4 regions of the Arthrobacter sp. NamB2 genome follow, and region 1 is predicted to be linked to each of the others. Evidence: predicted binding sites of a transcription regulator. Region 1 holds the regulator's gene; each other region holds the start of a gene.
The links. The regulator HrcA, encoded in region 1, represses chaperone genes, less so after heat shock. The targets are predictions, from matches to a motif close to TTNGCACTCGNNNNNNNCGAGTGCNAA.

Region 1 (2,199 bases):
CGTGGTGATGCGCTCCCGGCACGGTCATGGCCTGCCGCACGATGCGCGCCTCCTTGGTTCCCGGCAGCAGGTGGTCGACGAGCACGCCGAGTCGTCGCTGCGGTCCCGGATCGAAAGCGCGGATGGCGCCCTCGAGGTCGTCGATGCCATGAAGCGGTTCGACGACGATTCCCTCCAGCCTCAGGTCATCGCCCCACACCTTCTCGACGAGCTCTGCATCGTGCTGCCCTTCGACCCAGATCCTGCTGGCCCTCGCCGTCCTTGCCCGCACTCCCTCGACCCGGACGGAGCCGGACGCCGTACGGCCGGGAGTCGTCGCGGTGCGAAGGATGGGTGCCACGACGTGGACGGGCTGACCGTCGAGGAGGAACCCATGACCGAGCCTGAAGGTCCGTTGCTTTCCGCGCCGGTCCTCCAGCACCATGACGTGCAGTCCGCCGGACTTCTCGACGCGGACCACAGCGCCGACGAAACCGCTCTGCACGTCCTCGAGGACCATGTCCTTCTCAACCGGCACATCGGGCAGATCGACCCGCTTCGGCGCCGAGATGTCCTGTGCTCCCCAGCCGTATTCCATCCCCGAGCCGTCCTTCCACCAGGGGCCTCGGCGGTCTGCCGCACCCGGGTTTCCCAATGCTAACAATCGCCCCGGACGTACTAGACTTGGCACTTGGGTGTGTCGAGTGCTAACCGCTCGGAACCGCCCGCCACGCATGCTCGTGAAAGACAGGACAGACCGGAGGTGACACAGGAGTGAGTGAACCGAGACGCCTGGAGGTGCTCCGGGCCATCGTCGAGGACTACGTCCATTCGCGGGAGCCCGTCGGTTCGAAGGCGCTGGTCGACCGCCACCAGCTCGGAGTCTCCTCCGCGACCATCCGGAACGACATGGCGGTCCTCGAGGAGGAGGGTCTGATCGCGGCCCCCCACACGAGCTCCGGCCGTATCCCGACGGACAAGGGGTACAGGCTCTTCGTAGACCGTATCTCCGAGGTAAAGCCGCTGTCGGCGCCCGAGAAGAAGGCCATCCAGACGCTGCTCGAGGGTGCAGAGGACCTCGACGACGTCATGGACCGGACCGTGCGCCTGCTCGCGCAGCTGACCAACCAGGTGGCAGTCGTGCAGTTCCCCCGTGTGGGTGGGGCGTCCGTCCGCCACATCGAATGCGTGCTGCTCGCACCGCAGCAGGTCCTCGTGGTTTTGATCGCGACCAACGGCACCGTGCAGCAGCGGATCGTTCGCACTCCTGCGGAGATCCACGAGGCCGAGCTCGCGGAGCTCAAGCAGCGGATCCTCTCGGCAGTGTCCGGCGTGAAACTCACGGCGCTCCCCGGGGAGCTCGGTATCGTCACCTCGCAGTTGCCGCCGCCTCTCAGGACGCACGGGGGTACGATCGTGAAGGCGCTGGAGCAGCTCGCCGGGCTCGGACGCGACGACCGGATCCTGCTGGCAGGGACAGCGAACCTGGCGAGATCCACGGGTGATTTCCCACTGAGCATCGGACCTATCCTCGAGGCCCTCGAGGAGCAGGTCGTCATGCTGCGGCTCCTGTCCGAGATGGAGTACGACGCGCGCGGTATCTCGGTGAGGATCGGCAGCGAGAACCCCTACGGCGGACTGTCGGAAGCGTCCGTGGTCGCGACGGGCTACGGCCCGGATGCGGGGGCGAAGCTCGGCATCCTCGGCCCCACGCGCATGGACTATCCGACGACGATGGCCGCCGTGCGGGCGGTCGCCCGCTATCTCTCGAGGGTCCTCGAGGAGTAGGCCACGGCGCTCGAAGGCCGTCCAGGCATCTCCGTCCGCAGGGTCCGGCGGCCGGACGACAGTAGATTTCGCAGACGACAGTAGATTTCGACAGGAAGTGAAGTGCACGAGTGAGTAACCACTATGAGGTCCTCGGTGTGGAGCAGGGCGCTACCGGGGAGGAGATCAAGAAGGCATACCGCAAGCTTGCCCGGAAACTTCACCCGGATGTGAACCCGGGTGAGAATGCAGCCGAGGAGTTCAAGCTCGTCACGCGTGCCTACGAGGTGTTGTCGGATCCGCAGAAGCGGCGGGTGTACGACACGACGGGCAACGAGAACGGGACCGACAACGGCTACGGTTCGGGGTACTCGGGGTCGGGATTCGCCTTCCAGGACATCTTCGAGACGTTCTTCGGCGGCGGCGGCCAGCAGGCGGGCGCGCCCTCGCGCA
Region 2 (2,199 bases), on a different contig from region 1:
CGTCTCGCTGATCTTGGTGTCGAGGGCCGCGAGGCGCTCGGCCACTGCGTCCTCGGCGCCGAAGATACGGCCGAGGGACTCCGTGTGCTCGGTGAAGCTGGCGATCGGATCGGCCGCGTCGACGCTGAGGTCGATCGTCGGTGCGATCTCCGAGAGTTCGTCGTACGAGTCCGCAACGCGGCCCGAGATGATGATCAGGTCAGGGGCGGCAGCGGCGATCGCCTCGAAGTCCGGCTCCTTCATCGACCCGATGTTCGTGATGTCGCCACCCTCGTAGTCCGACAACTGCGCAGGCAGGGTTCCCTGGGGAACGCCGGCCACCTCCACGCCGAGCGCGTCCAGGGTGTCGAGGGCGCCGAGGTCGAAGGTGAAGACGGTCTCGGGGTCCACCGGAACCTCCGTGGTGCCCTGGGCGTGAGCGACCTCGACGACGGTCGAGGCCGCTGCCGGCTCGTCGGCCGCTTCGGAGGATCCACCGCACGCGGTGAGGGCCAGGGTAGCCGCGGCGGCGGCGGAGAGGACGGCGAGGCGCACATGTGCCATGGGGTGAACTCCGGAGGGAAGGGCCGGGAAGGCCGGATGTCGTTGAAGTAAGGAGTGCCTTACCTCTTCGAATCTAAGCGGCGGCCCACGAATTACGCAAACGATCCGTAACGTAATCAACGTGACCTCAGTCACCTGCGGGTACGCGTGGAACGAAGGCTGGCACTCGCCTTGACCGAGTGCTAGCCGTTGCATACAGTCGGAGTTGGCACTCACTCGATGTGGGTGCTAATCCCGAGGGAAGCGTTCGCCGGCACCGCGACGACGGTTCACGCCCAGCCCGACGGCCTACATTCCATTGGTATCGAACGCAAAGGAGAGCCCGAGTGTCGGTCTCTATTAAGCCTCTTGAGGATCGCATCGTTGTCCGCCCGCTCGAAGCCGAGCAGACCACTGCTTCCGGCCTCGTCATCCCGGACACGGCCAAGGAAAAGCCCCAGGAGGGCGAAGTTGTAGCAGTTGGACCGGGTCGCGTCGACGACAACGGCAACCGCGTCCCCGTCGACGTTGCCGAAGGCGACATCGTCATCTACTCGAAGTACGGCGGAACCGAAGTCAAGCACGGCGGCCAGGAGTACCTGGTGCTCTCCGCCCGCGACGTCCTCGCAGTCGTCGTCAAGTAGTACCCCGACTGGAAAAGCCCCGGCCCGCAGTGGCCGGGGTTTTTCTCGCTGCACAAGCCTGAAAGGAACCAACAATGGCAAAGCAGTTGGAATTCAACGACGCCGCCCGCCGTGCCCTCGAGGCCGGCGTGGACAAGCTCGCGAACACCGTCAAGGTGACGCTGGGCCCCCGCGGACGCAACGTCGTGCTCGACAAGAAGTGGGGCGCCCCCACCATCACGAACGACGGCGTGACGATCGCCCGCGAGGTCGAGCTCGACGACCCCTACGAGAACCTCGGCGCGCAGCTCGCCAAGGAGGTCGCCACCAAGACCAACGACGTCGCCGGTGACGGAACCACCACGGCTACCGTGTTGGCGCAGGCACTCGTCAAGGAGGGCCTCCGCAACGTGGCCGCCGGAGCCGCACCAGGTCAGCTCAAGCACGGCATCGAGGTGTCGGTCGAGGCGGTCGCCAAGCGCCTGCTCGAGAACGCCCGCGAGGTCGTCGGCCAGCAGACCGCCAACGTCGCCTCCATCTCCGCCCAGAGCACCGAGGTCGGAGACCTCCTCGCCGAGGCGTTCGAGAAGGTCGGCAAGGATGGTGTGATCACCATCGAGGAGTCCTCGACCACGCAGACCGAACTCGTCCTCACGGAGGGTATGCAGTTCGACAAGGGCTACCTCTCGCCCTACTTCGTCACCGATGCCGAGCGCCAGGAGGCCGTCCTCGAGGACGCGCTCATCCTGATCAACTCGGGCAAGATCTCCTCGCTGCAGGAATTCCTGCCGCTGCTGGAGAAGGCGCTGCAGGCCGGCAAGCCGCTGTTCATCATCGCCGAGGACATCGAGGGCGAAGCGCTCTCGACACTCGTGGTGAACAAGATCCGCGGCACGCTCAACGTCGTCGCCGTCAAGGCGCCGGGCTTCGGTGACCGCCGCAAGGCCATGATGCAGGACATCGCGACCCTTACGGGTGCGCAGGTCGTCTCGCCCGACCTCGGTCTGAAGCTGGACCAGGTCGGACTCGAGGTGCTGGGCTCCGCCCGTCGCAT
Region 3 (2,199 bases), on a different contig from region 1:
CTGCGGAATTGCTCCGGGCCGACCAGGATCATGATGCCCTCGACGAGTCCCCAGATCCCGGCCGCGATGGCGCTTAGGCCGAACGTGAAGATCGCGCCGACCGTGGACATGAGGATCTGCACGATCCCGATCGTGGTGTACCCGAGATAGAACCGGTGGCTCCCGAGCGATCCCAGCAGGATGCCGAGGATCCCGGCGATCACGCGCGATTTCTGCGGCGCGTAGGGCTGGCCGAAGGGCCCTTGGTTGTACCCGCCCTGCTGGGATGCACCCTGTCCGTACGGCGCTTGGGCATAGGGCGCATGACCGTACTGTCCCTGTGGCGGCGGAGTCTGACCGAACCCGGACTGGCCGTACTGCCCCTGGAAAGAGGGGCCGGCCGCATACGGATTCGGCGCGGCTGTCTGCGGAGCATAGGGGTGCCCATCCTGAGGCGAGTACGGAGGGTCGGAGATGCTCCCCGGGCCGCCGGCCGGGGATTTGGGGGTACCCTGCGTTCCAGGAGGCCGGGGCGCGGATGGGGCACCGTCTGCCCCGCCGTCCGCGACCTCGTTCCCCTGGCGATGCTCGTCGGATCCCTTGCTGTCAGGACCGGTTGCTGGCGTGGACACTGTGCCTCTCGTTGCTTGTGGTTCGCCCAACCTATGCCCTCGCAGGCATCCGCGCCACGGCTTCCCGCCCAGCGGCTCCTTTCCGTCCTTCAGGAGCGCGCACCACGGGTTCGGCGGGTTGCACTCATGGGGTGAGAGTGCTAATTATTGACTTAGCACTCACGCGCGCAGACTGCTAAGGCTGGGCGTGATGGGTGAAGCAGGCAAACCTCTGTGGTGGGGGCGGAGCCGGAACGTGAAAGAGATCGTTCCGGCGAGGCCCAGCCGTCGCGGGCACCACACGCAGGCAAGCATTGATGTGCTGAAATGCAACCGTCCCCGAAAGGACCTACGCCGTTATGGCCAAGATCATTTCTTTTGATGAAGAGGCCCGCCGCGGCCTCGAGCGAGGCCTGAACACCCTCGCTGACGCCGTCAAAGTAACCCTCGGCCCCCGTGGTCGCAATGTCGTGCTCGAGAAGAAGTGGGGTGCCCCCACCATCACGAACGACGGCGTCTCCATCGCCAAGGAGATCGAACTCGACGATCCGTTCGAGAGGATCGGCGCGGAACTCGTCAAGGAAGTTGCCAAGAAGACGGACGACGTCGCAGGCGACGGAACCACCACCGCAACCGTTCTCGCCCAGGCCCTCGTCAAGGAAGGCCTGCGCAACGTCGCGGCCGGCGCTGACCCGCTGAGCCTGAAGCGCGGCATCGAGAAGGCCGTTAAGGCCGTCATCGACGAGCTGCTCGCCTCCGCCAAGGAGATCGAGACCAAGGAGCAGATCGCGGCCACGGCTTCCATCTCCGCCGGGGACAAGCAGATCGGTGACCTGATCGCCGAGGCCCTCGACAAGGTCGGCAAGGAAGGCGTCATCACCGTCGAGGAGTCGAACACCTTCGGCCTCGAGCTCGAGCTCACCGAGGGTATGCGCTTCGACAAGGGCTACATCTCCGGCTACTTCGTCACCGACGCAGAGCGCCAGGAGACGGTCCTCGAAGATCCCTACATCCTGATCGTCAACTCGAAGATCAGCAACGTCAAGGACCTCGTAGCAGTCCTCGAGAAGGTCATGCAGTCCGGCAAGCCGCTGCTGATCATCGCCGAAGACATCGAAGGTGAAGCCCTGGCCACCCTCGTGGTCAACAAGATCCGCGGCACCTTCAAGTCCGTCGCCGTCAAGGCTCCGGGCTTCGGCGACCGCCGCAAGGCGCAGCTCGCGGACATCGCGATCCTCACCGGTGGTCAGGTCATCGCCGAGGAAGTCGGCCTCAAGCTCGAGACCGCCACCCTCGACCTGCTCGGTACCGCCCGCAAGGTCGTCGTGACCAAGGACGAGACCACGATCGTCGAGGGAGCCGGCGACGCCGACGCCATCGCCGGACGCGTTGCCCAGATCCGCGCCGAGATCGAGAACTCGGACTCGGACTACGACCGCGAGAAGCTGCAGGAACGCCTGGCCAAGCTGGCCGGCGGCGTTGCAGTCATCAAGGCCGGTGCCGCTACGGAGGTCGAACTCAAGGAGCGCAAGCACCGCATCGAGGACGCCGTCCGCAACGCGAAGGCAGCCGTCGAGGAAGGCATCGTCGCCGGTGGTGGCGTTGCCCT
Region 4 (2,199 bases), on a different contig from region 1:
CTCTTGTGAGTCCGCCGGGCTCACGGGGCTGTTCTCAACACGAGGTGGACATCCCCTGAGCTCGACGCTCCGGCGAGCGCAGCGGCCTCCTCCGCTCCGGCGGCGACGACGACGAGTCCGGCGTCGTCGTCGGCCCCTGGCCACGTTCCTCCCGAGCCGCCCGGAGCAGCCCACACGACCGGGACGGAGCGAGCGAGGACCGTCGATTCCGACGCGACGTCGTAGCCGTTGCCCGTACTCAGGATGACGTCGACGATCTGACCCGGGGCCAGGAGCTGGACTGTGGCCGGATCGGCCGGCCGGATGGGCACGGCGACAGTTCCCGGCGCGGTACCCGTCAGCAGGCCGTCACCCACGAGCGCCGTGGGCGGGATCGGGGACCCCTGGGACAGGGGAGCAGCCAGCTGCTGGCCGACCACCTGGGACCGGTCCTGGTAGGCGGGCCCGCCCATCGCTTGTTCCGGAAGGTCGATGAGTGCGACGTCGGCGTCGCTCAGGACCTTTCCGACGGGGAGGTCGTGTGCAGCGCTGACGACGGTGGTCGTTGCGTAGTCCTCACCCACGGCGGCTTCAACGGCGACACCCGCGGCGGCACTGAGCAGCAGGCAGGCGATCAGGCGCCTGTGTCGCTGGATGCGCCTGCGTAGGCGATACCGGATCGGGGGGCGTCCGGCGTGATTCGTCTGGTTCATGGACCGACCGTAGGCCGGGCCTCCGCGTGCGTGGTCCTGCGATCAGGCGTATGTGGACATCAGCGCTCCCGACGCGGTGGCGACGTAGGGAAGTCCCTCCCTGCACCTTCAGGAGGAGGCGGTGGCTCCACCGCTCGGGGTGGCCGAGGAGGTTGACGGGGAGCTCGACGAGGAACCCGTGCCCGCCGAGGAATCGGAGGTGACCTTGGCCTTGGTACCCGAATCGGACGTCGCGGACGACGAACCGGCCTCCACGCTGGTCTTGGTGTCCCTGGAATCGTTGCGGTAGAAGCCAGTCCCCTTGAAGACGACGCCGACGCTGTTGAACTTCTTCCGCAGGGCGCCGCCGCACTCGGGGCATACCGTCAGCGAGTCTTCGGAGAACGACTGCTGGATATCGAAGGCGTGGCCGCAGTCCTTGCAGGCATAGGCGTACATCGGCATGGAAATCCTCCTGGACGAACGTCGTGGACCCGAATGGCTCTCTGGACCGTCGATTGGCACTCTCCGGGGTCGAGTGCCAGTCTACACCCCGAGAGCGGGCGCCGTGTCCGACTATCGCGCGTCGCGGGTCCTGTCGAAGCGCAGCAGGCCGTCCGCGGTGAACGCTCCTGTCAGCTGCTGATCGTAGGGCTCTGCCGGGATCACTCCGCTCGGCAGTATCTCCGAGCGGTAGACGACCCCGAGCCGGGGTACGGCCCCGGGCTCGTCGATGGGGTGCCGGGCGAGGAAACGGTCGTAGTACCCGCCGCCCTGGCCGATGCGGTTGCCCTCGACGTCCACTCCGAGCGCGGGGACCAGGATGAGCGCGACCTGCGGGGCGAGGTCGCCGAACTGACGGCGTGGACCCACAGGTTCATCCACCGGGGCTCGCACCGAGCGCTCGAGGGCGATCCCGGGAGTCCAGGCACCCCAGGACAGCTCGTAGGCGGGTTCGCAGATGGGGACGACGACGCCGAACCCTAGCCGGTGCAGTTCCCCGAGGAGGGAAGCGGTGCGTGGCTCGGGGTCGACGCCGAGGTATGCGGCGACGGTGGGGCGGGGGGTGGCGCCGGCGCTGTCCGCGAACGGTCGACCGACATGCGCGACCACGGCCTCGCCGAGGGCGTCCGACTGGTCCTGCCGCTCCGTCGGATCAATGGCGGCGCGTGCCGTCCGCAGTGAGGCGCGCAGGCGGGCCTTTTCCGTAGCACGGAGGGAGCGTGTCATTCCACCATTGTGCTCGCAGCCTCGCGAGTCCACGCCCATTATGTAGTGTGGTGCCCATGACTTTGCGATCACGTGTGACGAAGGCCGTTATCCCCGCGGCCGGCCTGGGAACCCGTTTCCTTCCCGCAACCAAGGCGATGCCGAAGGAAATGCTTCCGGTCGTCGACAAGCCGGCCATCCAGTACGTCGTCCAGGAGGCCGTGGACGCAGGACTGTCCGACGTCCTGATGATCACGGGGCGCAACAAGCGGGCGCTGGAGGACCACTTCGATCGTGTTCCTTTCATCGAGCAGACCCT

Region 2: a site for HrcA is predicted at 703-729, ahead of groES (co-chaperone GroES). Genes of this name have one in related genera too.
Region 3: a site for HrcA is predicted at 764-790, ahead of groL (chaperonin GroEL). Genes of this name have one in related genera too.
Region 4: a site for HrcA is predicted at 1,190-1,216, ahead of FDK12_RS01220 (FmdB family zinc ribbon protein). Genes of this name have one in related genera too.

What each region holds. Positions count from the first base shown of each region.
Region 1 is NZ_SZWI01000007.1:131,640-133,838, reverse strand. It holds gene FDK12_RS12945 (DUF3097 domain-containing protein) at 1-577, opposite strand, end outside; gene hrcA (heat-inducible transcriptional repressor HrcA) at 754-1,767, shown strand; gene dnaJ (molecular chaperone DnaJ) at 1,878-2,199, shown strand, end outside.
Region 2 is NZ_SZWI01000001.1:236,181-238,379, forward strand. It holds gene FDK12_RS01145 (siderophore ABC transporter substrate-binding protein) at 1-543, opposite strand, end outside; gene groES (co-chaperone GroES) at 870-1,166, shown strand; gene groL (chaperonin GroEL) at 1,241-2,199, shown strand, end outside.
Region 3 is NZ_SZWI01000003.1:455,021-457,219, reverse strand. It holds gene FDK12_RS08565 (TM2 domain-containing protein) at 1-611, opposite strand, end outside; gene groL (chaperonin GroEL) at 950-2,199, shown strand, end outside.
Region 4 is NZ_SZWI01000001.1:256,761-258,959, forward strand. It holds gene FDK12_RS01215 (RcpC/CpaB family pilus assembly protein) at 21-692, opposite strand; gene FDK12_RS01220 (FmdB family zinc ribbon protein) at 801-1,136, opposite strand; gene FDK12_RS01225 (5-formyltetrahydrofolate cyclo-ligase) at 1,248-1,901, opposite strand; gene galU (UTP--glucose-1-phosphate uridylyltransferase GalU) at 1,958-2,199, shown strand, end outside.